One region of the Actinomadura sp. NPDC000929 genome, then DNA from elsewhere that is predicted to be linked to it. Evidence: riboswitches for the same ligand, from Rfam matches in the RefSeq annotation. Region 1 holds a riboswitch; the other holds the start of a gene.
What was found. Region 1 has a riboswitch for glycine ahead of gcvP (aminomethyl-transferring glycine dehydrogenase). Riboswitches for the same ligand answer to the same signal wherever they lie in the genome.
Positions count from the first base shown of each region.

Region 2: it holds a riboswitch for glycine, as region 1 does, so the genes downstream of both, gcvT (glycine cleavage system aminomethyltransferase GcvT) here and gcvP (aminomethyl-transferring glycine dehydrogenase) in region 1, are expected to answer to the same signal.

Region 1 covers NZ_JBEUPA010000178.1:1,668-14,813, reverse strand. Annotated here, with positions in the region: partial or broken gene ABWI04_RS37265 (DUF881 domain-containing protein) at 1-74, shown strand, start outside; gene ABWI04_RS37260 (small basic family protein) at 97-429, shown strand; gene ABWI04_RS37255 (DUF881 domain-containing protein) at 426-1,199, shown strand; gene ABWI04_RS37250 (double zinc ribbon and FHA domain-containing protein) at 1,509-2,039, shown strand; gene ftsR (transcriptional regulator FtsR) at 2,079-2,810, shown strand; gene ABWI04_RS37240 (bifunctional nuclease family protein) at 2,953-3,423, shown strand; gene ABWI04_RS37235 (MerR family transcriptional regulator) at 3,743-4,348, shown strand; gene ABWI04_RS37230 (lysylphosphatidylglycerol synthase transmembrane domain-containing protein) at 4,353-6,824, opposite strand; glycine riboswitch at 7,096-7,190, shown strand; glycine riboswitch at 7,191-7,301, shown strand; gene gcvP (aminomethyl-transferring glycine dehydrogenase) at 7,361-10,231, shown strand; gene ABWI04_RS37220 (tetratricopeptide repeat protein) at 10,752-11,861, shown strand; gene ABWI04_RS37215 (PPOX class F420-dependent oxidoreductase) at 11,858-12,283, opposite strand; gene ABWI04_RS37210 (alpha/beta hydrolase family protein) at 12,335-12,952, shown strand; gene ABWI04_RS37205 (DUF5999 family protein) at 13,050-13,146, opposite strand, start outside.
Region 2 covers NZ_JBEUPA010000164.1:1,045-16,173, forward strand. Annotated here, with positions in the region: gene cds1 (L-cysteine desulfhydrase Cds1) at 1-1,007, shown strand, start outside; gene ABWI04_RS36090 (M50 family metallopeptidase) at 997-2,295, opposite strand; gene ABWI04_RS36095 (hypothetical protein) at 2,533-2,874, shown strand; glycine riboswitch at 3,191-3,286, shown strand; glycine riboswitch at 3,291-3,379, shown strand; gene gcvT (glycine cleavage system aminomethyltransferase GcvT) at 3,453-4,547, shown strand; gene gcvH (glycine cleavage system protein GcvH) at 4,603-4,992, shown strand; gene glyA (serine hydroxymethyltransferase) at 4,989-6,245, shown strand; gene ABWI04_RS36115 (L-serine ammonia-lyase) at 6,316-7,689, shown strand; gene ABWI04_RS36120 (nuclear transport factor 2 family protein) at 7,700-8,161, opposite strand; gene ABWI04_RS36125 (TetR/AcrR family transcriptional regulator) at 8,251-8,826, shown strand; gene ABWI04_RS36130 (SDR family NAD(P)-dependent oxidoreductase) at 8,862-9,611, shown strand; gene ABWI04_RS36135 (MerR family transcriptional regulator) at 9,655-10,032, shown strand; gene ABWI04_RS36140 (winged helix-turn-helix transcriptional regulator) at 10,204-10,647, opposite strand; gene ABWI04_RS36145 (thiolase family protein) at 10,687-11,850, opposite strand; gene ABWI04_RS36150 (hypothetical protein) at 12,246-12,407, opposite strand; gene ABWI04_RS36155 (response regulator) at 12,456-13,127, opposite strand; gene ABWI04_RS36160 (sensor histidine kinase) at 13,124-14,812, opposite strand; gene ABWI04_RS36165 (cation:dicarboxylate symporter family transporter) at 15,106-15,129, shown strand, end outside.

The sequences.
Region 1 (13,146 bases):
ACGAGGTGCGGCTGCCCGCCGCGGGGGCGGTCCGGCTGCGGTACGCCGTCCCCGGCGAGGGGGGCGGCCGGTGAGCGGGGGAGGGGTGACCCGGAGATGATCGCGCTGATCGGGCTCGTGGCCGGCGTCACGCTGGGCCTGCTGATCCAGCCGGACGTCCCGCTCTGGCTCCAGCCCTACCTGCCGATCGCGATCGTGGCGGCGCTCGACGCCATGTTCGGCGGCGTCCGGGCCCGGCTGGAGGGCATCTTCGACGAGAAGGTCTTCACGGTCTCCTTCGTCAGCAACACCGTCATCGCCGCGCTGATCGTCTTCCTCGGGGACAAGCTCGGCGTCGGCTCGCAGCTGTCCACCGGCGTCGTGGTCGTCCTCGGCATCCGGATCTTCTCCAACGCGGCGGCCATCCGGCGGAAGCTGTTCGGCGCATGACCGGCGGCGAGGCCACGCGGAAGGCGCCACCGGAGGACGGGCGGGCCGCGGAGAACGAGGGGCCACCCGAGGACGGACGGGTTCCGCCCGCGCCCGGAGGCCTGCGCGCCCTCGCCGATCTGCTGCGCCCGCGCGTCAGCCCCGGGCAGCTCGTCGGCGGGCTCCTGTGCCTCGTGCTGGGGTTCGCCGTCGCCGCGCAGGTGCGCTCGACCGAGCGCGACACCACTTTCGCCACCGCGCGGCAGGACGAGCTCGTCGGCATCCTCGCGGATCTGGGCCAGCGCTCCGAACGGCTGAGGGGCGACCTGCGGGACCTGGAGGAGACGAAGGCCCGCCTGGAGCGCGACGAGGGCGGAACGGCTCTGGAGGAGGCGCGCGAGCGGGCGACCACCTACGGCCTGCTGGCGGGCACGCTCCCCGCCGAGGGCCCCGGCATCGAACTGCGCATCGACGACCCCCGGCACGGCGTGAAGGCCCTGAACCTTCTGGACGCCCTGGAGGAACTCCGCGACGCGGGCGCCGAGGTCATCCAGGTCGGCGACGTCCGCGTCGGCGTCGACACCCACTTCCTGGACGACCGCGACGGCGTCCGCGCGGACGGCAGGCTCCTCACCGCCCCGTACCGGTTCCTGGCCATCGGCGACCCGCACACGATGACGACCGCGCTCAACATCCCGGGAGGCCTCGTCCGCACGCTGGAGGGCGCCGGGGCCCGCGTCCTGATCACCCGGCGCGCGAAGCTGGCCGTCGGCGCGGTACGGTCTCCCTAGAGGGGACGGGGGGACGGTAAACCGGGCACCGTGCCGGGACGTCGTGATCGCGGCGGTCCGCGCGGCGGCATGGACCTGCGATCATCGTCGAATGTAGTTTGGTGCAGCCGGTTCACCGTTCCGGTTGACCCCTCGGGTGATAGCCGCGTAAGTTGCGGCGACCGTCGCGTGAGCGGGCGGTGAAGCTGGACCGTTGCCGGGGCGGATCCCCGGCGTGGGTTGGGTGAAGGATGCGCGTGGCGCAGGCGGTCCCCGCTACGGCGGGCGGCCCGCGGGCGGCACGCCGATGGTAGGAGGCCGAGCCGATCGATGCCGAGCGTCTACTGCACGCAGTGCGGTCACGCCAACCCGGATGATGCCCGCTTCTGCTCGAACTGCGGCACTCCGCTGAGGAGTTCGGCGCCGCCGCCTCCCCGGGAGTCGCCGGGCGAGTCCACGTCCACGATCTCCATCGGGGGATTCGAGGCGCTGGACACCGACGCCGGCGCCGAGGAGCCGGCCGGGCCCGACCAGATGGCGATGGAGGCGCTCCCCCCGGGCACCGCGCTGCTCGTCGTCAAGCGCGGGCCCAACGCCGGCAGCCGCTTCCTGCTCGACAAGGACCGCACGTCCGCCGGGCGGCACCCCGAGAGCGACATCTTCCTGGACGACGTCACCGTCTCCCGCCGGCACGCCGAGTTCGCCCGGCAGGGCGGCGTGTTCTCCGTCCGCGACACCGGCAGCCTCAACGGCACCTACGTCAACCGGCAGCGGATCGACCAGGCCGGGCTGTCGGGCGGCGACGAGGTCCAGATCGGCAAGTTCCGGTTGGTGTTCCTCACCAACCCGGCCCACGGCTGACGGAACGCGGCGAGGTCGCGGCGAACGATGGGAGGGCCCTTGAGCGCGGAGCCGGCCCGGTCCCCGATGACCATCGGGGACGTCCTCGGGCTGCTCAGGACGGAGTTCCCCGACATCACGATCTCCAAGATCCGCTTCCTGGAGTCCGAGGGGCTCGTCGAGCCGGAGCGCAGCCCCTCCGGCTACCGCAAGTTCGGCGAGGCCGACGTCGAGCGCCTGCGCTACGTCCTCACCGCGCAGCGCGACCACTACCTGCCGCTGCGCGTCATCCGGCAGCAGCTGGAGGCGCGCGACCGCGGTGAGAGCGTCCCGCCGCCCGGCGCGCGCCGCCCCGGCCCGGCCGAGCCTGAGCGGCGGCGCCCCCGCACGCTCGTGGCCGCCGACACGACCGCGGTGGAGCCCGCCGTGCGGCTCACCCGCCGCCAGCTCCTGGACGGGGCCGGGATCGACGAGGCCCTCCTCGTCCGCCTGGAGGAGTACGGCCTCGTCCGCCGGATCGGCGCGCACTACGAGGGCGAGGCGCTCAACATCGCGCGCGTGGCCGCCGCGCTCGAGGACTTCGGCTTCGAGGTCCGGCACCTGCGCGCCGTCAAGGCCGCCGCCGACCGGCAGGTCGGCCTGATCGAGCAGATGGTCGCGCCGCAGCTGCGCCGCCGCAGCCGCGGCGCGCACGAGGAGGCCGCCGAGACCGCGCGCGAGATCGCCGCGCTGTCGGTCCGGCTGCACGCCGCGCTGGTGGGCGCGGGCCTGCGCGAGAGCCTCGACCACTGATCACGCGGCCGGTGGAGGATTTTGCCGTACCCCGCGCGCCGCGAGCTGTCCGAGCCTGGGTGTACGTTGGCTACATGGTTCGGTCAGGAATCGATCCGCTGCACGTGGTGATCGAGACAGCGAGAACCAGCAGGGAGCCGCAGTGAAGCAGATGGAGGTCGTCGGCGTCCGGGTCGAGATGCCCTCCAATCAGCCGATCGTCCTGTTGAAGGAGACGGAGGGCGATCGCTACCTGCCCATCTGGATCGGGGCGGTGGAGGCGACCGCGATCGCCTTCGCCCAGCAGGGGGTGCTGCCCGCCCGGCCCCTCACCCACGACCTGTTCCGCGACGTGCTGGACGCGCTGAGCGTCCAGCTCCGCACGGTCAACATCACCGCGCTGCGCGAGGGGATCTTCTTCGCCGACCTCGTCTTCTCCAACGGCGTCGAGGTGAGCGCGCGCCCGTCCGACTCCATCGCCCTCGCGCTGCGCACGGGCGCCACGATCTTCGCGAGCGAGGACGTCCTGGAGGAGGCCGGCGTCGCCATCCCCGACGAGCAGGAGGACGAGGTCGAGAAGTTCCGCGAGTTCCTCGACACGATCTCCCCTGAGGACTTCGGCCGCGCCGGTTAGGCCTCTCCGGCACCCCGGGGCGAGCGGCCGCTGTGCCGTATGTCACTCTGGAGTGCGAGATCATGCGATCGGGCGAATGGTCGCCCATTGCGCCGGACCTGGCGGTTTTTGCGGGGGAACCATCGGGGTATGGACTGCGTGGGTGACGAAGGTGCGCAGTTTGCCCACGTGAAGCCGGTTCATCCGGGCATGCGACGCGCCGACGGTGAACGTTGACCACACCCTGACCGGCACCTACCGTGCTGGTGGAACACCCGTGGTGTTATTCGTCAAACCCCCTTGACGAACCGCTACGGGATGATAGAAGCCGGAGGTCCGCGTGGCGGTGAGCAGCGGCGAGGGCAAGGCGACCCCCGACAGGCGCGTGGCGTCCCGCCGTGCCGGAGAGCAGGGCCTGCTCTTCGACACCCAGGTGTCGGCGCCGCCGGAGGACGTCGGTTACCGCGGCCCGACGGCGTGCGCCGCGGCGGGCATCACCTACCGGCAGCTCGACTACTGGGCCCGCACGAAGCTGGTGGAGCCGAGCGTGCGGTCGGCCCAGGGGTCCGGCAGCCAGCGGTTGTACAGCTTCCGCGACGTCCTCGTCCTGAAGGTCGTCAAGCGGCTCCTCGACACCGGCGTCTCGTTGCAGCAGATACGCACGGCCGTCTCCCACCTGCGCGACCGCGGCGTCCAGGACCTCGCCCAGATCACTCTGATGAGCGACGGTGTCAGCGTCTACGAGTGCACCTCGCCCGACGAGGTCGTCGACCTCCTCCAGGGCGGCCAGGGCGTGTTCGGCATCGCGCTCGGACGGGTGTGGCAGGAGGTGGAGGGCAGTCTCGCGGAACTGCCCGCTGAACGCGCCTCCACCGGCGACGAGGACCCCGCCGGGCACCACCACGACGAACTGGCCGACCGGCGGCGCGCCCGCCGCACCGGCTGACCCCTCAGAGCGCCTCTTTGCGCTGCAGGAAGGCGAACGCCCCCCACCCCGGCAGGACCGGCAGCCACAGCGTCAGGAGCCGGTAGAGCAGCACCGCCGACGTGGCCGTCTCCGCCGTCAGCCCCGAGATCGTCAACGCCAGCGTGAGCGCGCCCTCGACGGCGCCGAGCCCGCCCGGCGTCGGCGCCGCCGAACCCACCGCGTTCGCGGTGAGGAACACCAGCACCACCGTCGTCCACGGCAGCGACCCGCCGAACGCCCGGATCGAGGCGTCCAGGCACAGCGTGAACGCCAGCGTCAGCAGCAGGGTGCCGCCCATCCCGGTGGACAGCTTCTTCGGCGACTGCAGCACGTCCACCAGGCGCGGCACCACGCCCGAGAACATGGCCCTCAGCCGCGAGGCGACCACCCGCCGCACCCGCGGCACCGTCAGCGCGAGCCCCGCGAGCAGCCCCAGCCCGAGCACCGCGAGCACGATCGTCCGGGACGGGGCCAGGTCCTGCGTCGCCTTCGCCGTCGAACCGGTCAGGAACCCGAACAGCACCAGCAGCAGGATGTGGGTGACCATCCCCACGAGCTGGGACGCGCCCACGCTCGCGACGGCGAGGGCGGGCCGGACGCCCGAGCGCTGCAGGTAGCGCGTGTTGACGGCGACGCCGCCCACGGCCGCCGGCGCGACCAGCTTCACGAACGACGCCGCCAGCTGCACCAGGACCGTCCGCCCCAGCGGCAGCCGCTCCGGGACGAACCCCATCAGCATGAACGCTGCGGCGACGTAGGTGAGCGCCGCCGCCCCGAGGGCCGCGGCCACCCAGTGCCAGCTCGCCGTGGCCGCGAGGCGGCCGATGTCCAGGCTCGTCACCTGGGGGATGACGATGTACGCCGCGACCGACAGCGCCACGATGCTGACGATGGTCCGCGGCCGGAAGCGCTCCAGCTTGGCCGGGGGCGCCTCCGTCTCCGGCTTCAGCCGGACGATCTGCTCCCGGATGCGGGTCAGCAGGTCCTTGTGGTGCCGCAGCGCGGTGCGGGTCGCCCGCGACAGCGCCACCCGCTGCAGCAGCGGCACCGCCCCGCCGAGGGCCTCCTCGCCCAGCACCGGCGCCGCCGTCCCCACCGCCCGCTCCGGCCCCGCGCGCAGCGCCAGCGTCGTGAGCAGCTGCGCGAGGTCCAGGCGCAGCGCCAGGTCGCCGGCCGCCGTCTCCCCGAACCGCAGGTCGGTCAGGTAGGCCAGCCCGTCGTCGCCGACCAGGACCGCCTCGCCCTCCAGCCGCCGGTGCGCGAGCCGCCCCGCCTGCAGCGCCCGGAACTGCCGCCACACGTCCGCCAGCAGCTCGTCGGTGATCTCCGCGTCGGGGACGTCCCCGAGCCGCCGCCCCGGGACGTGCTCGTAGGCCAGCAGCGCCGCCTCGGTGCCGACCTCGCACGTGCCGACGAGCCGGGGCGTCCGGGCGCCCGCGGCGTCCACCGCGTACGCCGCCAGCGACTCCAGCTCCAGGGACCGGCGCAGCGACCGCAGCGTCCGCCCCGTCGTGGCGCCGCGCAGCCGCAGCAGCCGCCAGACGCGGTAGAGCAGCCCGGCGGTCTGCTGGTCGCGGTCCAGGACGCGGACCTCCACGTCCCAGTCGCCGTGCCGCCCCCGGCCCGCCGGGAGCCGGGCGCCGTACCCGCCCTGCGGGGAGGGGGCGAGGGCGACGCCGTAGCGGCGGGTCTCGTCGGCGTCGTGCGTGCCGTCCAGGCGCGCCGCCCGCCGCGGGTGCAGCCCGAGCCGTTCGAGCGCGGCCACCACGGCCGTCCCGGACGGGCGGGGATTCGGCGTCCCGACGGCGTAGAGGGTGCCGTGGCCGATGGCGCGGCCGAGCAGGTAGGTGGCCGCCAGCGCGGCGACGGAGGCGTAGGACGCCGTCAGCCCCGTCAGCGCCGCCAGTCCGATCATGGTCCAGGTCGCGGCCTGCCAGCGGGCGCGGCCCGCCATCCCGACCGCGCTCACGAAGGCGATGACCGGGGCGATGTCGGTGTGCACCGGCGCGGTCTCCGTGCCGCCCCAGATCAGCGAGTCGAGCACGCCGCCCGGCGCGGCCCGCACCACCAGGTCGTCCAGGCCCACCGTGATCCCGAACGCGATCATCGCGGCCAGCAGCGCGATCGCCACGCGGACGCCGTCCTTGTGGAAGAGCCGCTCGATCGCGAACGCGATCGGCACGGCCAGCACCCCGAAGCTGGACACCAGCGTCGCCAGCGTCAGCAGCAGCCGCGGCGCGTGCGCGGTGCCCTGCGCGATGTCGGTCTGCAGGCCGTGGGTGGTCTGCTGCGCGATCGACACCAGCAGCATCACCGCCGCCAGCCCCACCACGGACGCCGCGAACCGGATGGCGTCGGAGGGCCGGCGGATCCGGTACGGCTGGGCGGGCTCGTCGACGGGCGCGCCGGCCGCGCCCTGCGCCGGGCGCACCGCTCCGTCGTGGGTCTGTGTCACGCCGTACCGCCGCCCTGACCATCCGCCATCGTGATCAGCGTCCCAGACCCGGCGGCGCGCCGTCGAGTCGCGGGGCCGCCGCCGGGACGCGCGTCCATCCCGCAGCCTCGTCTCCCCGCCCCCGTGCGGCCCGGGGCCGTCGCGCCCCAGGTGAGTCAGCACATGGTACTCGCCGGTAGACCGCCCGCGCCGCGGGGCGCGGCCCCTTCCGGCGGGCCGGAACGACGTCGCGGACGCGCCTTTGGGTAGGGTTCGACCTAGGACATGCCGTCAACCCTGTGCGGGAGAGACCCCACGCCGCCAGCGTGGGGCGCCGAAGGGGCAACCTCCCCGGAACCTCTCAGGCAAAAGGACCGCACGGGCGAGGCACCTCTGGAAAGCAGGCGTCGGTCCCCGCGCGCGGGGAAGGGCGGCTCACCGAAGGGGAAACCCCGCCGCGCGGGTGAAGCTCTCAGGTGCCATGACAGAGGGGGAGAACGGCCGCCGGCCCGCGCCGGCGGCGCACCTGAGCGACCGCAGCAGCCAGGAGGCCCTCCATGACCGCCCAGTTCTTCGCCCCTGTGGCCGCGCCGCAGCATCCCCGGTCGGCGTTCGCCGACCGGCATGTCGGCCCCTCGCCGGACGACCAGGCGAGGATGCTGGCCGCCATCGGCTACTCCGGCGCCGAGGCGCTGATCGACCACGCGGTCCCCGCCGCGATCCGCACGTCCCGTCCGCTGGACCTGCCGCCCGCGCTGAGCGAGACCGCCGCGCTGGACCGGCTCCGCGAGCTCGCGTCCCGCAACACCGTCCTGACGTCCATGATCGGGCTCGGCTACCACGGGACGACCACGCCCGGCGTGATCATGCGGAACGTGCTGGAGAACCCGGGCTGGTACACCGCCTACACCCCCTACCAGCCGGAGATCTCCCAGGGGCGGCTCGAAGCCCTGCTGAACTTCCAGACGATGGTGGGCGACCTGACCGGGCTGCCCGTCGCGAACGCCTCCATGCTGGACGAGGGCACCGCCGCCGCCGAGGCCATGGCCCTCGCGCACCGCGTCTCCCGGCGCAAGGAGCCCGGGGCGTTCCTCGTCGACATCGACACGCTCCCGCAGACGATCGAGGTCGTCCGGACCCGCGCGATCCCGCTCGGCATCGAGATCGTCATCGCCGACCTGTCCCGCGGCCTGCCCGACGGCGACTTCTTCGGCGTGCTGCTGCAGTACCCGGGCGCGTCCGGCGCCGTCCGCGACCTGGAGCCCGTCATCGCGCAGGCCCACGAGCGCGGCGCCAAGGCCGTCGTGGCCGCCGACCTGCTGGCGCTGACCCTGCTGCGCCCGCCCGGCGAGTCCGGCGCCGACATCGCGGTGGGCTCCGCGCAGCGGTTCGGCGTCCCCTACGGGTTCGGCGGACCGCACGCCGGCTACATGGCGGTCGGCGAGGGCATCCAGCGCCAGCTCCCCGGCCGGCTCGTGGGCGTGTCCGTCGACGCGGACGGCGCCACCGCCTACCGGCTGGCCCTCCAGACCCGCGAGCAGCACATCCGCCGCGAGAAGGCCACCAGCAACATCTGCACCGCCCAGGTCCTGCTCGCCGTGATGGCGAGCATGTACGCCGTGTACCACGGCCCCGAGGGGCTGGCCGCGATCGCGCAGCGGACGCACCGCCGGGCCGCCGAGATCGCCGCGGGGCTGCGCGCCGGCGGCGTCGAGGTCGTCCACGACTCGTTCTTCGACACGGTCCTGGCCCGCGTGCCGGGCCGCGCCGCCGAGGTCGTCGCGGCCGCCCGCGAGCGCGGAATCAACCTGCGCCCGGACGGCCCCGACCGGGTCGCGGCCGCCTGCGACGAGACGACGCTGCCCGCGCACGTGACGGCCGTGCTCGAGGCGTTCGGCGCGACCGAGGTGGGCGAGGTCCCCGAGGCGTTCCCGGACGCCCTGCGCCGCGAGAGCCCCTACCTGACCCACCCCGTCTTCCACACGCACCGCTCCGAGACCGCGATGCTGCGCTACCTGCGCAGGCTCCAGGACAAGGACATCGCGCTCGACCGCTCCATGATCCCGCTCGGCTCCTGCACGATGAAGCTCAACGCCACCGCCGAGATGGAGCCGATCACCTGGCCGGAGTTCGCCGCGATCCACCCGTTCGCGCCGCTCGACCAGGCCGCCGGCTACGTCGAGCTGATCGGCGAGCTGGAGGGCTTCCTCGCCGAGATCACCGGGTACGCGAAGGTCTCCGTCCAGCCGAACGCCGGCTCCCAGGGCGAGCTGGCCGGCCTGCTCGCCATCCGCGGCTACCACGCGTCCCGCGGCGAGGAGCACCGCGACGTCTGCCTGATCCCCTCCTCGGCGCACGGCACCAACGCCGCCAGCGCCGTCATGGCCGGGATGCGGGTCGTCGTCGTCACGTGCGACGAGGGCGGCAACATCGACCTCGACGACCTGCGCGCCAAGCTCGGCGAGCACGGCGAGCGCCTCGCGGCGATCATGGTGACCTACCCGTCCACGCACGGCGTCTTCGAGGAGACGATCACCGAGGTGTGCGCGGCCGTGCACGAGGCCGGCGGCCAGGTCTACGTCGACGGCGCCAACCTCAACGCGCTCGTCGGCCTCGCCCGCCCCGGCGAGTTCGGCTCGGACGTCTCCCACCTCAACCTGCACAAGACGTTCTGCATCCCGCACGGCGGCGGCGGCCCCGGCGTCGGCCCGATCGGCGTCCGCGAGCACCTGGCCCCGTTCCTGCCCAACCACCCGATGCGCGAGGAGGCCGGCCCCGGCACCGGCGTCGGCCCCATCTCGGCCGCCCCGTGGGGATCGGCCGGCATCCTGCCGATCTCCTGGGCCTACATCGCGATGATGGGCCCGGACGGGCTGCGCGCCGCCACCGAGGGCGCGATCATCGGCGCCAACTACCTCGCCGCCCGCCTCGCCCCGCACTACCCGATCCTCTACACCGGCCGCGACGGCCTCGTCGCGCACGAGTGCATCGCCGACCTCCGCAAGATCACCAAGGAGACGGGGATCACCGCCGAGGACGTCGCCAAGCGCCTCATCGACTACGGCTTCCACGCCCCGACCCTGTCGTTCCCCGTCGCCGGCACCCTGATGATCGAGCCCACCGAGTCCGAGGACCTCGCCGAGCTCGACCGGTTCTGCGACGCCATGATCGAGATCCGCCGGGAGATCCAGCGCGTCGCCGACGGCGGCTACGACGCCGAGGACAACCCCCTCAAGAACGCCCCCCACACCGCCGCCTGCCTCGTTTCCGACGACTGGAAGCACGCCTACACGCGCGAGGAGGCCGCCTACCCCCTCCCGTCCCTGCGGGAGAACAAGTACTGGCCGCCCGTCCGCCGCATCGACCAGGCCTACGGCGACCGCAACCTCGTCTGCTCCTGCCCGCCTCCGGAAGCGTTCGAGGACTGAATTGGATTGTGGTTTCCAGGCTGAGGCGCCTAGGGGCGCCTCAGCCTGGAAAGCCACGTGCGATCGCTGGCATCGCTCCGGCTCGCCTTGCGGCTCGCTGCTGTGTTTATTGCAGTGCTCTCCTCCTTCGGGCCTTGACGGCCCTCCATCGTCGAGCACTGCGTGCGATCGCTGGCATCGCTCCGGCTCGCCTTGCGGCTCGCTGCGCGATCAGGTTCTCGCTTCGCTTGAACCTGCCTTCGGACGCGATCGCGGTCATTGAGGTCGTTGCGGGGTTGCGACGGTGGCTGGGGTCGGCGGGGTGGTTTGCGATGGCCCTGCTCGCTTGGACCTGGGCCTCGGGCGAATCGCCGGGATTGCTTCGGCTGATCTTGCGGCTCGCTGCGTGTGGGAGGTCGCCGTGACGGAGCGGGCGATGGATTTGTGATCTTGCTTGGGTTTTGGGGTGTCGTCGCGGGACGGGGGCGGCGCGGATCGCTACGCTCTTTGCGGACCCCGACCCCCAGAGGGCAGAAGAGCGATGATCGAGTCTCCGGACGCGGTATCCGACGACCCTGCGCGACTGTGCGAGGAGGCCCGCGGCCTCGCCGAGAGCGGTGAGGCCGAGAGGGCCGCGCTGCTGTTCGAGAAGGTGCTCGCGCTGGGCGACACCCCCTTCCGGGCGCGGGCGGCGCTGGGGCTGGCGGTCGTCCTGGACGACGCCGGGCACGTCGAGCGCGCCCGGGAGGCCGACCGGACGGCGATCGCCACCGCCGATCCCGAGTACGGGCCGCGCGCCGCCTACCACCTGGCGCTCACCCACGAGCGGGCGGGCGAGCACGAGCGGGCGGCGCCCGCCTGGCGGGTCGTGGTCGACTTCGGCAACCCCGCCTACCTGCCGCCCGCCCATCTGGCCCTCGCCCGGATCGCCGACGACGCCGGCGACTTCGACGCGGCCCGCGACCACTGGGAGGCGGTGATCGCGACCGGGGACGCCGAGTACGGGCCGCCCGCCGCGCACGACCTGGCCCAGCGGCTGCTGGAGCGCGACGAGCCCGCGCGGGCCCAGCGGGTCCTGACCGCCGGGCTCAAGCTGATCGACCGGGGCGCCGACCCCTACGCGTACGGGCGGCTCGCCGTGGCGCTCGGCATCTCCTACCTCGACCAGGCGATCGGCGCGTTCGGCGCGGCGCTGGGGGACGAGCCGGCCGACCCGGAGGTCGGGCCGCTGGCCACCGAGCTGCTGGCGCGGACCCTGCCGCTGCGGGGGCGGGGCGCCGAGGCGGGCGAGGTGTGGCGGCGGGGCCTCGCCGAGCCCGGCACCGCGGGGCAGGTGCGGGCGCGGCTGCGCCGCGACTTCGGCGACGCCGACGACGACGGCGACCTGTGGTGGGAGCCGGTCGTCGAGCGCGCCGTGTCGGACGGCACGCTCCCCGCCCTCGCCGGCGAGGCGTTCGGCGCCCTCGACCACATGTACGCGCTGCTCGCCGTCCGGTACGCCGAACGACGGGCCGGCGACGCCCGCGAGACCCTCGGCAGGGCGGTGCGGGTGCCGGGCGGCTACGCGTGGGGCCCGCTGCTGCACGAGAGTTTCGCCGAGCGGTTCCGCCTGGCGACCGGCACGGCCGCCCCGGACTGGACCGACGGCTAGCCGGCGATGGCGCGCTGGGCGATCACCTTGGTGATGCGGGCGCGGACGAGGTACTCGGTGGGGACGGCGTTGCGCCGCCCGAACTCCTCGGCCCGGTCGGCGCCCATGTAGCGGCCGCCGATGACGGTCGCCCAGCGGAGCATCTCGTCGAGGTCCTCGACGAGGGACGCCTCGGCCTGGATCAGCACGTACGAGTACGGTGGCGCCTGGTCGTCGACGCAGATGGACAGGCGCGGGTCGCGGGCGAGGACGCGGCCCTTCACGCTCTGGTGCCCCGTGTTGAACAGCAGGTCGTCGCCGTCGAGGACGAACCAGATCGGCGTCACGTGCGGCGTGCCGTCCTTGCGGGTGACGGCGGCCTTGCCGGTGCGGGTGCCCTCCATGACGAACGCGCGCCATTCGCTGTCGGTCATCGTCTCCATGGGTCCAGTCTGCCGCACCGGCCGTTCGCGGCTGCCGCTACGGTGAGTCACATGAAGGTCGCGACGGCGCACGGGCCCGCCGAGGTGGTGCTCGACGAGGTGGACGACCCGGCGTTCCTGCTGGTGCTGACGCACGGGTCGAACGGGGGAGTGGAGGCGGCCGACCTGCTGGCGGTGCGGGCGGAGGCGCTGGGGCTCGGCGGCGCCGTCGCGCGGGTGGTCCAGCCGTTCCGGCTCGCCGGGCGGCGGGCGCCGGGGCCGGCGGCCAAGCAGGACGAGGCGTGGCTGGAGATCGTCGCGGCGCTGCGGAAGCGGTTCGGGGACGTCACGCTGGTTCAGGGCGGCCGCAGCAACGGGGCGAGGGTCGCGTGCCGGACGGCGGAGGCCGCCGGGGCGGCCGGCGTGGTGGCGCTGGCGTTCCCCCTGCACCCGCCGGGCAGGCCGGAGAAGACCCGGGTGGAGGAGTTGCGGTCGGCGGGGGTCGAGGTCGTCGTCGTCAACGGCGACCGCGACCCGTTCGGCGTCCCCGACCCGGCGGACGCGGCGCAGGTCGCGGTCCTGCCGGGCGAGCGGCACGACCTCGGCAAGGACCCCGCGGCCGTCGGTCGTGCCGTGGAGCCGTGGCTGAAGCGGTGGGCGGCCCGTCCGGTGCGGACGGGCCGGCGGTAGAGTCGCTCCGGGCCCGGGGCGGGCCCAGAGACCGGTCGTGGGCGGGCGTGCCCCCGAGGATGATCACCCGTTTGAACTAGTCCCCCGTGGAGACCGCTCAAGCGGCGGACGTGGCCTGCGCGTCCGTCGGCCGGTGCGGCGCGATGACTCCCCCGTCGGGCAGCAGCTCACCGGTGTCCTCGAACAGCACGACC
Region 2 (15,129 bases), on a different contig from region 1:
ACACGCACCTGCACGTGTTCCCGCTGCCCCCGGAGTGGGGCATCGACCTCTACCTGAAGGACGAGTCCGTCCACCCCACGGGTTCGCTGAAGCACCGGCTCGCCCGGTCGCTGTTCCTGTACGGGCTGGCCAACGGGTGGATCCGCCAGGACACGACGATCATCGAGGCGTCCAGCGGGTCGACGGCGGTGTCGGAGGCGTACTTCGCGCGGCTGCTCGGCCTGCCGTTCGTCGCGGTCATGCCGGCCACCACCAGCCCGGAGAAGATCCAGCTCATCGAGTTCCACGGCGGCCGCTGCCACCTGGTGGCCGACCCGTCGGCGATCTACGAGGAGTCGCGGCGGCTCGCGGCCGAGTGCGGCGGCCACTTCATGGACCAGTTCACCTTCGCCGAGCGGGCGACGGACTGGCGCGGCAACAACAACATCGCCGAGTCGATCTTCGAGCAGATGCGGCTGGAGCGGTTCCCCGAGCCGTCCTGGATCGTGGTCGGCGCGGGCACCGGCGGGACGTCCGCGACGATCGGCCGGTACGCCCGCTACCGGATGTTCCAGACGCGGCTCGCGGTGGTCGACCCGGAGGGGTCGGCGTTCCACGGCTCGTTCGCCGACGGGGACCCCGAGCGCACCGCGGCGGGCTCGCGGATCGAGGGCATCGGCCGCCCCCGCGTCGAGCCGTCGTTCCTGCCCACGGTGATCGACCGGATGATCCGGGTGCCGGACGCGGCGTCGATCGCGGCGATGCGCTGGACGAGCGAGGTCAGCGGCCGGAGCGTGGGCGGCTCGACCGGCACGAACATGTGGGGCGCGGCCGAGCTGATCGCGCAGATGCGGGCCCGCGGGGAGCGCGGCAGCGTCGTCACGCTCATCTGCGACGGCGCCGAGCGCTACGCGGGCACCTACGGGTCGGACGCGTGGCTGGCGGAGCAGGGCCTCGACGTCGCCCCCTACCGGGCCGCGCTGGACGCCTTCCTGAAGACCGGCACGATGCCGGACGTCACCCCGTGACGCGGATCGGGTTGAACAGGTCGGCGTAGATCAGCAGCCCGCCCATGACGATCAGGATGACGGCCATCACGTACGTCACCGGCAGCGCCTTGGCCACGTCCACGTAGCCGGGGTCGGGCCTGCGGAAGATCCGGGCGAAGGCCTTCTTGACCGCCTCCAGGAGCGCGCCCGCGATGTGCCCGCCGTCCAGCGGCAGCAGCGGGATGAGGTTGAACAGCCCGACCGCGAGGTTCAGCGAGCCGAGCAGCATCACGAAGAAGGAGACCTTCTGCGTCCCGGTGAAGTCGTCGGACGCGGCGACCTCGCCGCCGATCCTGCTGACGCCGACGACGCCGATCGGCCCGTTCGGGTCGCGCTTCTCGCCGCCGAAGGCCGCGTTCCACACGCCGACCATCTTCTGCGGCATCCGCACCAGGGCGCCGACGGTGCGCGCGGTCAGGTCGCCCATCGTGCTCGCGACCGCGCCCGGCCCCTGCCGCTCGATCCCGCTGGACGGCGTGATGCCGAGGAACCCGACGTTGACGACCTTGTCCTCGTCCTTGAGGTCGTACATCTGGTTGCGGGTGATCGGGACGTTCAGCCGCACGTCCCTGCCGTCCCGCCGGACGGTCATCGGGACGGTCTTGCCGCCGTCCTTGCGGATCAGCCGCTGCAGCTGCGGATAGTCGTCGATCTTCTTGCCGTCGAACGCGACGATCCGGTCGCCGGCCTGGAGCCCGACCTGCCGCGCGGGCGTCGGCGTCGCGCCCGCCGGGCACGCGGCGACCTTGGCGCTGGCCGGCACCATGCACTCGGCGACCTCCTTGATCACCGGCTGCGGCTGGTTGACGCCGATGCCCATCAGCAGGATCGCGAAGAACATCACCGACAGGAGCAGGTTCATCGCGGGCCCGCCGAACATGATGAGCAGCTTCTGCCACCACTTCTTGGCGTAGAACACGCGGTCCCCGTCGCCGGGCCCGACCTCCTCCAGCGAGGCCCCGCGCGCGGACTCGATCAGCCCCTGCCACGGCCCGGTGCTGATCCGCCGCACCTGCCCGGGCGCGTCGCCCTTGCGCGGCGGCAGCATGCCGATCATGCGGATGTAGCCGCCGAGCGGGATCCACTTGACCCCGTACTCCGTCTCGCCCTTGTGCCTCGACCACATGGTGGGCCCGAACCCGACCATGAACTGCGTGGTCCGCACCCCGAACAGCTTGGCGAAGGAGAAGTGCCCGAGCTCGTGCAGCGCGATGGAGACCAGCAGGCCGAAGAAGAGGATCAACGCTCCAGCCAGGTAGTAGACCATGCGGCGTGCCCTCCGGGTCCGTCCACCCCGCGCACCCGGGGGTGATCTCCGACAACCAGTTCAGAGTACGTTACGGCCCACGATCCGGTTGAGGCGAACGAAGAAGCGGTCCGTGCCGGAGGCCACTTTGATGCACGGTGCTAACCCGGCCGCGCATCATTGGCACGAGAGCGCGTATCCGCGAGCAGGGCCGACCGCCCATCATGGGCGGCCCACCCCGGCCACGGAGGTTCCCCCTTGAAGCGCGGTCATGTAGCGGTCCTGGCCCTGACGCTGGCCCTGGCCGGCTGCGGCGGCAGCGACGACGGCGGCACGACGGCGGGCGCGTCGTCCGCAGCCCCGACCGCCAGGACGCAGGCCCCCTCCGCCCCCGGCACGGGCGCCGAGGCGACGCCCCTCCCCCCGGCCCAGTCGAAGGCGGTCAAGGCCTTCAACGACTGCATGCACGCCCAGGGCGTCCAGATGCCCACCCCCAACCCCACGAGATCCCCCGCCCCCGACGAGCTGAAGAAGATCAGGGCCGCCCTGCAGACCTGCGTGAAGTCCATGTCGCCCCCCGCCACCCCACCCCCAAGCTGACGACCACCGCCCACCGCGCTCCCATCACCAAGAAGCGCAACGGTCGAGACGACCCGCACAGAGGGACACCGAAACGGAAGCACCAGCAGCAACCGTCCAACGAGACGACCTAAGCCGCCACCTCAGCCGACGACGACCCCAACACTCGCGATCGCGTCCGAGGGCAGGTTCGAGCTTGCGAGAACCTGATCGCGCAGCGAGCCGCAAGGCGAGCCGGAGCGATGCCAGCGATCGCACGTGTTTTTTGAGGTCGGGGCCCCCAGGGCCCCGACCTCAAAAAACACAATGAACACTGCTAGCCTTCTTCGACAGCTGATGATCCCGTGCGGGAGAGTCCCTCGCAGCCGGTGGGGGACGCCGAAGGAGCAAATCCTCCCCGGAACCTCTCAGGCCCACGGACCGCACGGGCCAGGCGACCTCTGGAAAGCGGGGACTCCGGTCCCCCGCCGAAGGTGAAAGCCCGCCGTGCGCGGCGGGTGAAGCTCTCAGGCGCCGATGACAGAGGGGGAGGCACCGATACGCCCGGTGCGCGAGTGGGACGATGGACCACGCGCGCCCGTGACGAAGGAGCCGAGCCCATGTCCGCCGATCCGACCGCGAAGAAGACGCCGCTGCACGACGTCCATGAGGACCTCGGCGCGAACCTCGTCGACTTCGCCGGCCATCTCATGCCGCTGCGCTACGCGAGCGAGACCGCCGAGCACCAGGCCGTCCGCACGGGGGCGGGGCTGTTCGACCTGTCGCACATGGGGGAGATCTTCCTGTCGGGTCCGGGCGCGGGGGCCGCGCTGGACTTCGCGCTGGTCGGCAACCTGTCGCCGATGCCGGTGGGCAAGGCGCGCTACACGATGATCTGCGGGCACGACGGCGGCGTCCTGGACGACCTGATCGTCTACCGGCTCGCGGACGAGACGTGGATGGTGGTGGCGAACGCGGCGAACGCCGCCGTCGTCCGGGAGGCGCTGGTCGAGCGGGCCGCGGGGTTCGAGGCGGCGGTGGACGACCGGTCCGACTCGTACGCGCTGATCGCCCTGCAGGGGCCGCGTTCCCAGGGGATTCTCGAGGGGTTCACGGACGCGCCGCTGGGGGACCTGAAGTACTACGCGATCCTGGCGGGGCGGGTCGCGGGCGTGGACGCGCTGGTAGCCCGCACCGGGTACACGGGTGAGGACGGGTTCGAGCTGTTCGTGGACGCGTCCGACGCGGTCGGGCTGTGGAGGGCGCTCGCCGCGGTGGAGGGGGTCGTCCCGGCGGGGCTTTCGGCCCGCGACACGCTGCGCCTGGAGGCGGGGATGCCGCTGTACGGGAACGAGCTGACGGCCGAGACGACGCCGTTCGAGGCGGGCCTCGGCCGGGTGGTGAAGCTGGACAAGCCAGGCGATTTCGTGGGCAAGGCCGCCCTGGCGGCGCAGGCGCAGACCCCGCCGGGCCGTAGGCTCGTGGGACTGGTCGCGCGGGGGCGTCGCGCGCCTCGCAAGGGGTACCAGGTCGTCACGTCCGGCGGCGCGCCGTGCGGCATCGTGACGAGCGGCGCCCCGTCGCCCACACTGGGCACGCCGATCGCCATGGCGTACCTCGACAGCGGCGTCGAGGAGGCGGGCCTCGCCGTGGACGTCCGCGGCCGGCACGAGCCGGTGGACGTGGTGGCCCTACCGTTCTACAAGCGTTCCTGAACAAGTTGTCCGGCGGTGTGGGGCGCGCCCCCACAGTGGAAAGAGAGAAGTGATCGTGAGCGTTCCGGAGGAGCTCCGCTACAGCGAGGAGCACGAGTGGGTGTCGGGCCTCGGTGGCGACGACGGCATCGTCACGGTCGGCATCACCGCGCACGCCGCCGACGCCCTCGGTGAGATCGTCTACATCGAGCTGCAGCCGTCGGAGGGCGACACCGTCGAGGCGGGCGAGCCGTGCGGCGAGGTGGAGTCGACCAAGTCGGTGAGCGACGTCTACTCCCCCGTCAGCGGCGAGATCACCGCGATCAACAGCGCGGTGGTGGACGAGCCGAAGGTCATCAACGACGACCCGTACGGCGAGGGCTGGATCTTCAAGGTGCGGATCTCGGAGGAGCCGGGCGACCTGCTCGACTCCGCCGCCTACGACAAGCTGATCGAGGAATCATGAGTCTGAACGACTCCCTCGCGACGGCCGATCCGGAGGTCGCCGAGGCCGTCGCCGCGGAGCTGCGCCGCCAGCAGGGCACCCTGGAGATGATCGCGTCGGAGAACTTCGCGCCGGTGTCGGTGCTGGAGGCTCAGGGGTCGGTCCTGACGAACAAGTACGCCGAGGGGTACCCGGGCCGCCGGTACTACGGCGGCTGCGAGTTCGTCGACGTCACCGAGCAGCTCGCGATCGACCGGGCCAAGGCGCTGTTCGGCGCCGAGCACGCGAACGTCCAGCCGCACAGCGGGGCGCAGGCGAACACGGCGGTCTACTTCGCGCTGCTCCAGCACGGTGACACGATCCTCGGCCTCGACCTCGCGCACGGCGGGCATCTCACGCACGGGATGCGGCTGAACTACTCCGGCAAGGTGCTGAACGTGGTGCCGTACCACGTCCGCGCCGAGGACGGCCTGGTCGACATGGACGAGGTGGCCTCGCTCGCGGCCGAGCACCGTCCGAAGATGATCGTGGCGGGCTGGTCGGCGTACCCGCGGCGGCTCGACTTCGCCGCGTTCCGGCGGATCGCCGACTCGGTCGGGGCGCTGCTCATGGTCGACATGGCGCACTTCGCGGGCCTGGTGGCGGCGGGGCTGCACCCCTCGCCCGTCCCGCACGCCGACATCGTGACGACGACGACGCACAAGACGCTCGGCGGTCCCCGCGGCGGGCTGATCCTCGCCCGCGAGGAGTACGGCAAGAAGATCAACTCCGCGGTGTTCCCCGGCATGCAGGGCGGCCCGCTGGAGCACGTGATCGCCGCCAAGGCCGTCGCCCTGAAGATCGCCGCGTCGGAGGAGTTCCGGGCCCGGCAGGCGGCGACGGTGGAGGGCGCGAAGCTGCTCGCCGAGCGCCTGCTCGCCGAGGACTGCGCCAAGGCCGGCGTCAAGGTGCTGACCGGCGGGACGGACGTCCACCTCGTGCTGGTCGACCTGGTGGACTCCGAGCTCACCGGGCGCGACGCCGAGGACCGCCTGCACGACATCGGCATCACGGTCAACCGCAACGCGGTGCCGAACGACCCGCGCCCGCCGATGGTGACGTCCGGTCTGCGGATCGGCACCCCGGCCCTCGCGACCCGCGGCTTCACCGCCGAGGACTTCGCCGAGGTCGCGGACGTGATCGCGCTGGCGCTGCAGCCGTCCTTCGACCGGGACGCGCTCGCCGCGCGGGTGAAGGCGCTGGCGGACGAGCACCCCCTGTACCCGAACCTGTGACGTTCCGGCGCCCTCTCCCCCTGCGGGACCCCCGTCAAGGGGGAGGGGGCGCGGCCACAACGAGGTAGCTATGGCCATCAGCGTTTTCGACCTGTTCAAGATCGGCATCGGTCCGTCGTCCTCCCACACGGGGGGCCCGATGGCCGCGGCGCACCGGTTCGCCCGGGGGCTCCAGCGCGACGGGCTGCTGGAGAAGACGGCGTCCGTCGCCGTCACCCTCTACGGGTCGCTCGGCCTCACCGGCAAGGGCCACGGCTCCGACAAGGCCGTCATCCTCGGTCTTGAGGGCGACAAGCCCGAGCTCGTCGACGTCGACCGGGTGGACGAGCGGCTCGCCGCGATCCGGGAGCGCGGGGCGCTGCGGCTGTTCGGCGACCACGAGATCCCGTTCGTGGTCAACGAGCACCTGGTCTTCGAGCGCAAGGAGTCGCTGCCCGGCCACCCCAACGGGATGCGCTTCACGGCTCTGGACGCCTCCGGCGGGGAGCTGCGCGCGAAGGTGTACTACTCCGTCGGCGGCGGGTTCATCCTGGACGAGAGCGCCACCGGCGCCGACCGCATCAAGCCCGACGACACCGTCCTGCCGCACCCCTTCGACACGGCCGCCGAGCTGCTGGAGCGGTGCCGGGAGACGGGCCTGTCGATCTCGGCGCTGATGCTGGAGAACGAGAAGGCGTTCGGCCGCGACGCCGCCGAGATCCACGACGGCCTGCTCGAACTCTGGCAGGTCATGCGGGCCTGCGTGACCCGCGGCTGCACCCGGGAGGGCCTCCTGCCGGGCGGGCTCAAGGTGCGCCGCCGCGCTCCCCAGCTGCACCGCCAGCTGTCCGCGGAGGAGGCGTCCGACCCGCTCCACGCGATGGACTGGATCACCCTGTTCGCGCTGGCGGTCAACGAGGAGAACGCGGCGGGCGGGCGCATCGTCACGGCCCCGACCAACGGCGCCGCGGGCATCATCCCGGCCGTCCTGCACTACTACGACCGGTTCATCCCGGGCCACGACGACGAGGGCGTGGTGCGGTTCCTGCTGACCGCCGGGGCGATCGGCGTGCTGTTCAAGCAGAACGCCTCCATCTCCGGGGCCGAGGTCGGCTGCCAGGGCGAGGTCGGGTCGGCCTGCTCGATGGCCGCCGCCGGGCTCACGGAGGTCCTCGGCGGCACCCCCGAGCAGGTGGAGAACGCCGCCGAGATCGGCATCGAGCACAACCTCGGCCTGACCTGCGATCCCGTCGGCGGCCTGGTCCAGGTCCCCTGCATCGAGCGCAACGCCGTCGGCGCCGTCAAGGCCATCAGCGCCGCCCGGATCTCCCTGCGCGGCGACGGCCGCCACTTCGTCTCCCTCGACAAGGCCATCAAGACCATGCGCGACACGGGCCGCGACATGCTCGACAAGTACAAGGAGACCTCGCGCGGCGGCCTCGCCGTCAACGTCATCGAGTGCTGACCGCGGCCCGCTACCGGAGCGGGATGTCGAGGCCGTGCTCGTCGGCGGGGCGCGGGCCGCGGATGCGGCGGTCGGCCTCGCCGATCGCGACGTCGTTGATGCTCGCCTCCCGCCGCCGCATCAGGCCGCGCTCGTCGAACTCCCACAGTTCGTTGCCGTAGCTGCGCCACCACTGCCCGCCGGCGTCGTGCCACTCGTACTGGAACCGGACGGCCATGCGGTTCTCGCGGAACCCCCACAGGCTCTTGCGCAGCGCGTAGTCGAGCTCCCGCTCCCACTTCGCGGTCAGGAAGGCGATGATCTCCTCCCGTCCGGTGACGAACCGGTCGCGGTTCCGCCAGACCGAGTCGGGCGTGTAGGCGAGCGCCACCCGCTGCGGGTCGCGGGTGTTCCACGCGTCCTCGGCCGCCTGGACCTTCTGCTTCGCGGTCTCCAGGGTGAACGGCGGGCAGGGCGGACGGTCCTCGGTCACGGCGGCCTCCTCGGGTTGAGAACGAGCGTTCTCCATATCTGCCGCTAAGGTAGGGAACGATCGTTCTCAACGTCAAGTCAGGAGCGCCCATGCCGGCCGCGATCACCGAGGAGCAGCAGGACCGGGACCGCCAGGCCCTGCTGGACGTCGCCGAGCGCCTCTTCTACCGGCAGGGCGTCCAGGCGGTGGGCATGGACGAGCTGCGGACCGTGTCCGGGCTGCCGCTCAAGCGCATCTACCGGCTCTTTCCCACGAAGGAGGCCCTCGTCGTCGCGATGCTGGACCGCCGCGACCGCCGCTGGCGCGCGAGCCTGGCCGCCCATCTGGACGCGGAGCCCGACCCCCGGCGGCGCGTCCTCGCCCTGTTCGACTGGCTCGGCGCGTGGTTCGCCGAGCCGGGCTTCCGCGGCTGCGCCTGGGTCAACGCCCACGGGGAGCTCGGCTCGTCCTCCCCGGCGGTCGCGGACGCGGCGCGAGCCCACAAGCGGGCCTTCCACGACCAGGTCGTGGCCCTGGTCTCCCCTGTCGACGCGTCCGCCGCCGAACCCGTCTACCTGCTCGCCGAGGGCGCCATCGTCGTCGCCGGAATCCAGGGCGACCCCACCGCCGCCGCCCGCGCCCGAACCGGCGCCCGCCTTCTCCTGGAAAGGGCCGGCCGGGCTTGACCCTGCCGTTGGCGGCAGGGTTCCAGGCTCGGGGCATGGAGACGAATTCGGAGAACAGGGTCGTCCTGGTCACCGGCGCGGGAACCGGGATCGGACGCGCCACGGCACGCATGTTCGCGGCCGAGGGCGCCCGCGTGGTGGCCGTCGGACGGCGGCCCGGCCCGCTGGCCGAGACCGCGGACGGGCATCCCGGCATCGAGCCGCTCGCCGCCGACATCACCGGCGACGGCGCCGCCGCCGAGATCGTGCGCAGGGTGACGGACGCGCACGGACGGCTGGACGTGCTGGTCAACAACGCGGCGATCGTCCAGAGCGGGACCCTGGAGAGCCTCGCCCCGGAGACGCTCGCGCCGCAGCTCGCGACGAACCTGGTGGCGCCCGTCCTGCTGACCCGGGCGGCGCTGCCCGCGCTCGACGGCGGCGGGGTCGTCGTCAACGTCAGCACGTCCGTCGGGCAGCGGGGCTGGCCCGGCAACGCGTTCTACGCCGCCACGAAGTCGGCGCTGGAGACGCTCACGCGCGGCTGGGCCCTGGAGCTCGCGCCGCGCGGCATCCGCGTGGCCGCCGTGGCGCCCGGAGCGATCGCCACCCCGATGGGCGAGCACCAGGGCCTCTCCGCCGAGCGCCTCGCGGCGCTCCGGCAGTGGCAAATCGAGCACACCCCGCTCGGCCGCGTCGGGCGGCCGGAGGAGGTCGCGTGGGCGATCACGCGCCTGGCCTCGCCCGACGCCTCGTTCGTCACCGGCGCCGTCCTCGCGGTGGACGGAGGCGCGGTGGTCGCCTGAGCGCCGGCGGGCCCACCGCCTGGTAGAACGAGGGGAGGAGGTGGTGGCGGTGCGGATCGGCGAGCTGGCGCGGATCACCGGGACGACGCCGCGGGCGCTGCGGCACTACGAGGAGGCGGGCCTGATCGCGTCCCGCCGGGCGGGCAACGGATACCGGATCTACGACGAGGGCGCGGCCGTGCGGGTCCGCAACATCCGGGAGCTGCTCGCCGTCGGCCTCACCCTCGACGACGTGCGCGCGTTCTCGGTCTGCCTGGACGGCGACGTGGCGGCCTCGCCCCCGTCGGAGAAGGGGCTCCGCATCGCCCTGGACCGCCTCGCCGTCCTCGACGCGCGCATCACCGCCCAGACCGAGGCCCGCGACCGCCTCGCCACCGCCCTGACCCGCGCGGCCGAGAGACGCCCCGCATCGGCCCGCTGACCGCGGGGACGTGGAGGCGGAACCGGCCGGGGTCTCGGGACGGCGGGCCTATCTCAACGGACTGCTGACCAACCTTCTCAACCCGAAGATGGTCACCTTCACCATTGGACGGGACGGTCGGCGTCCTCGCGGGCCGCATCGGCGACTGGCTGCGCCGCCGTCGCGAGTGGGTCAGGGGCGGGCGCCCCGGCCGGTGGGGGAATGGGCGCCCTGGCGGGCCTCGTTGCCGCAGTGGCGGCACACGACCTGGGGGCTGACGGTCTCGCCGCAGGAGTGCCGCCACCGGACGGGCGGGTCGTCCGGGTGCAGGTGCCGGTCTCCCCAGGCCATCAGCACGAGCAGGACGTCGCACAGCTCCACGCCCGCGGGCGTCAGGCGGTACTCGTGGCGCACCGGGTGGTCGCTGTAGCGCTCGCGGCGGATGACGCCGCCCGCCTCCAGCTTGCGGAGGCGGGCGGTGAGGATGTCGCGGGACGCGCCGGTGTTGCGGACGATCTGGTCGAAGCGCCGCACCCCGTAGCTCAGCTCCCGGATCGCCAGCAGGCTCCAGCGCTCGCCGACCAGGTCCAGCGTGTCGGCGATCGAGCACTCGCGCGGATCGGCGTCCTTCGGCATACCGGGAAGCCTAGCCGCCGGACCTGGCCGGACCGTCCGTCAGAGCCGCTCCACGACGGTGGCGTTGGCCAGTCCGCCCGCCTCGCACATGGTCTGGAGGCCGAACCTGCCGCCGCGGTCCTCCAGGGCGTGCAGCAGGGTCGTCATGAGGCGGGCGCCGCTCGCGCCGAGCGGGTGGCCGATCGCGATCGCGCCGCCGCGCACGTTGACGCGCGCGAGGTCGGCGCCGGTCTCGCGCGCCCACGCGAGGACGACCGGGGCGAACGCCTCGTTCACCTCGAACAGATCGACGTCGTCCAGGGTGAGGCCACCGCGCTCCAGCACCTTCGCGGTCGCGGGGATGATCGCGGTGAGCATCAGCAGCGGGTCGTCGCCGGTCACGGCGAAGGCGTGGAAGCGGGCGCGCGGGCGCAGGCCGAGCCGCGCGGCGACGTCGGCGCCCATGACCAGGACGGCGGCGGCGCCGTCGTTGACCGGGGAGGCGTTGCCCGCGGTGATCTTCCAGCCGATCTCGGGGAACCGCTCGGCCATCCGCTCGTCGTGGTAGGCGGGCCTCAGGCCGGCGAGGATCTCCGGCGACGTCGCCGGGCGGACGGTCTCGTCCCGCTGCCCCGTCCAGGCGACCTCCCGGTCGAACTCGCCGTTCTTCCACGCCTCGGCGGCGCGGCGGTGGGACTCGGCGGCGTAGGCGTCGAGCTCCTCCCGCGACAGGTCCCAGCGCGCGGCGATCAGCTCGGCGCTGATGCCCTGGCCGACGAGCCCGCCCGGGTAGCGCTCGGGGAGCAGCGTCCCGAACGGGTCGCTGCCCGGCAGGACGCTCGACCCCATCGGCACCCGCGACATCGACTCGACCCCGCACGCGATGGCGATGTCGTAGGCGCCGCTCTGCACGCCCTGCGCCGCGATGTGCAGGGCCTGCTGGGACGAGCCGCACTGCCGGTCGACCGTCATGGCGGGGACGCTCTCGGGGAACCCCGCGGCGAGGACGGCCGTGCGGGTGATGTTGAGCGCCTGGTCGCCGGCCTGGGTGACCACGCCGCCGATCACGTCGTCCACGGTCCCCGGGTCGATGCCCGCCCGCTCGACGAGGGACGCGAGCGTCCGCGCGAGCAGGTCGGCCGGGTGGTCGCCGTGCAGGAACCCGCCGGCCCTGCCCTTGCCCAGCGGCGTGCGCACCGCCTCCACGATCACCGCGTCCCGCATGGACCCCACCTCCGTTGTGTTTTCCAACTCACTTCGGCAGTATCCGCTCGGCGGACCGGAGAGCACAATCGGCTCCGACGGTGAGTTGGATAACACAACTCGGCAGACGAAGACCCGGAGGCCGTCACCGATCGCTGTCGAAGCCGATCGCTACCGCCCCCGGGTCTTCGGGCCGCTCAGCGGGAGGGGCCCGTGCCGTGGTCCGTCTCTACCCTCCATGCGTCGAAGAGCCCCTCGGTGGAGCCGCCCGAGTGTCGTCGGTCGGACAAGCACGCCTCCTCGTTCTCCTCGACGTCGCGTTCCCTTTGGACGTTAGCCCCATAAGCCGACATAGACCCAAAATGGGAGCCCAAGCCGCCGTCAAGCATCGGGACCGCCCCGCCCGACGCGACCGTCTAGCCCTTGTACATCTCCCGCATCTTGCGCGCGGCGTCGCCCGGTTTGCGCTTCGGCCCCTTGCCCGTGGCCTCCTCGCCGCGGCGCGGCCGCTTCTCGCGCTCCGGTTCGGACTCCGCCTTGCCCGTGGGCTTCCCGGGCTTGCCAGGCTTGTCGTTCACGACAACTCCCCCGATGTCGTTCCAACTGTCGGTCCATAGGTACCCCGTCTAACGGGGGTAGAAGCGCACCTCAGGACGGCCGACCTGGCCGTAGTGGGGGCGGCGGTCGGCCAGCCCGTTCTCCGCCAGATACTCCAGATAGCGGCGCGCGGTGACCCGGGAGACGCCGGTGAGATCGGCGGCAGCGGCGGCGGACAGGCCGTCGGCCGCGGACTCCAGCACGCCGGTCACGGCCTGGAGCGTCTCCCCGCTCATCCCCTTGGGCAGCGCGTGGTGGTCGGGGGTCCGGAGCGTGGCGAGCATCCCGTCCACGTCCGCCTGCCCGCTGACCTCCCCCGAGCCGACCGCCTGCTCCCGGAACCGCGCGTACCGGACGAGCTTGTCGCGCAGCGACGCGAAGGTGAACGGTTTCAGCAGGTACTGGACGATGCCGACCGCCACGGCGGTGCGGATCACCGCGAGGTCCCGCGCGGACGTCACGGCGATGACGTCCACGTCCCGTCCCCCGGCGCGCAGCGCGCGGCAGACGGTGAGGCCGTGCGTGTCCGGAAGGTAGAAGTCCAGCAGGACGACGTCGACCTGCGTCCGCTCGCAGAACCGGAGCGCGTCCGCCCCCGAGTGCACGACCCCGGCGACCGTGAACCCGGCGACCCGCTCGACGTAGGTCCGGTGCGCCTCCGCCGCCACCGGGTCGTCCTCGACCACCAGCACCCTGATCACGGCTCGCCGCCCCCGCGCCGGGCCCCGGCGGCCCGCCTCGGCAGGGGCAGCCGGACGGTGAACACGGCGCCGTGGCCGGGGCCGGCCGCGCCCACCCGCACCTCACCGCCGTTGCGGCGGACGGCCTGGCCGACCAGGGCGAGGCCGAGGCCGTGCCCGACCGCGCCGCCGGACGTCTTCGTCGTCCAGCCGCGCCGGAACATCGCGGGCACGGCGGCGGGGTCCACGCCCCGCCCGCTGTCGGACACCTCCAGCACGAGCGCCCCGTCCTCCACGCGGGCGCCGACGCCGACGCGCGGCGGCCGGGCGGCGGCGCCCTCGATGGCGGCGTCGACCGCGTTGTCGATGAGGTTCCCGAGGATCGTGACCAGGTCGCGCGGCTCGATCGCGCCCTCGATCACGGTGTCCTCGCCGATCACGAGCTCCACGCCGCGCTCCCCCGCCTCGGCGGACTTGCCGAGCAGCAGCGCGGCCAGCACCGGCTCGCCGACCGAGCCGACGACCCGGTCGGTGAGCCGCTGCGCGCTCGCCAGCTCGGCGGTCGCGAACTCCACGGCCTGCCCGGGACGGCCCAGCTCCACCAGCGACACCACCGTGTGCAGGCGGTTCGCGGCCTCGTGCGCCTGCGAGCGCAGCGACTCGGCAAACCCGCGCACCGTGTCCAGCTCGCCCGTCAGCGCCTGCAGCTCGGTGTGGTCCCGCAGGGTGACGACGTTGCCCATCACCCGGTCCCCCGACCGGACGGGCGAGGTGTTCACCACGAGCACCCGCGTGTCCCCCACATGGATCTCGTCCGACCGAGGCTCCGCGGACACCAGCGTCGCCACCAGCTCCTCCGGCAACCCCAGCTCCGCGACGTCCCGCCCCTGCGGCTCCCCCCGCGCCCGCCCGGGGATCGCGGCGGACGGGAAGGGGCCGTGGGGGGCGTCCAGGTCGAGGAGGTGTCTCGCGGCGTCGTTGCAGAGAACGACGCGGCCGCTGCGGTCGAGGATGAGGAGCCCTTCGCGGACGGCGTGCAGGATCGCCTCGTAGTACTCGAACATGCCGCGCAGCTCGTCGGGGGCGACGCCGCGGGTCTGTCGGCGCAGGCGGGCGGAGACGAGGTAGCTGCCGGCCATCCCGACGGCGAGGACGGCCCCGGCGACGGCGCCGAGGGCCAGCAGGCGCTGGCGGAGCTCCGCCGAGATCGCCTTGACCGTGATGCCGACCGCGACCAGGGCCACCACGCGGCGGTCCTCGCCGAAGACGGGCGCGACGGTGCGCACGGACGGCCCGAGCGTGCCGGTGTAGGTCTCGGTGAACGTCCGTCCGGCGAGCGCGGGGGCGGTGTTGCCGACGAACGTCCCGCCGATGCGCGCGGGGTTCGGGTGCGTGTAGCGGATCCCGGCCGGGCTCATGATCGTGATGAAGTCGACGCCGGTGTCGTGCCGGACGCGTTCGGCGTAGGGCTGCAGGAGGCGGGTCGGAGCCGGGTCGGCCAGCGCGGCCCGGACGGTCGGGGCGTCGGCGATGCTCGCCGCGACCGCCGAGACGGTCTGGGCGGCGCTGTCGTCCACGGCCCGGCCGGAGTCGAGGAAGGCCAGCGCCGCGCCGGCCGCCACGAGGAGCCCGACGATCGCCGCCTGGAGCACGAGCAGCTGCCGGGCCAGGCTCCAGCGGCCCGGCGCCGCCCATCGAGGACGCACTCCCGCCCCTCCCCCTCGCATCTCGCCGCCACCCCGTCGCACCTTGCCGTGAACGAAATGTACACAAGGGTGACCCCGGTCACAGAACCGCGCATAGTCACGTGGGGACAGACCCCCAGCCCCCGCCCGACCTGCGAGCTCACCTCCAGAGCGGCGCCCACGGTGTGCATGCTCCGGCTCCGGCCGGAGGATGGGCGCCGCCGCGGGGCGGCGGCCCGCCCGCGGATCCGACCGGACCGGGCGGGCGCCGCCCCTCGCACCGATGCCGGGGTCCTGAGCCGAGGAGGTCCCCCGTGGCCCCGTCCGCCTCCCAGCCT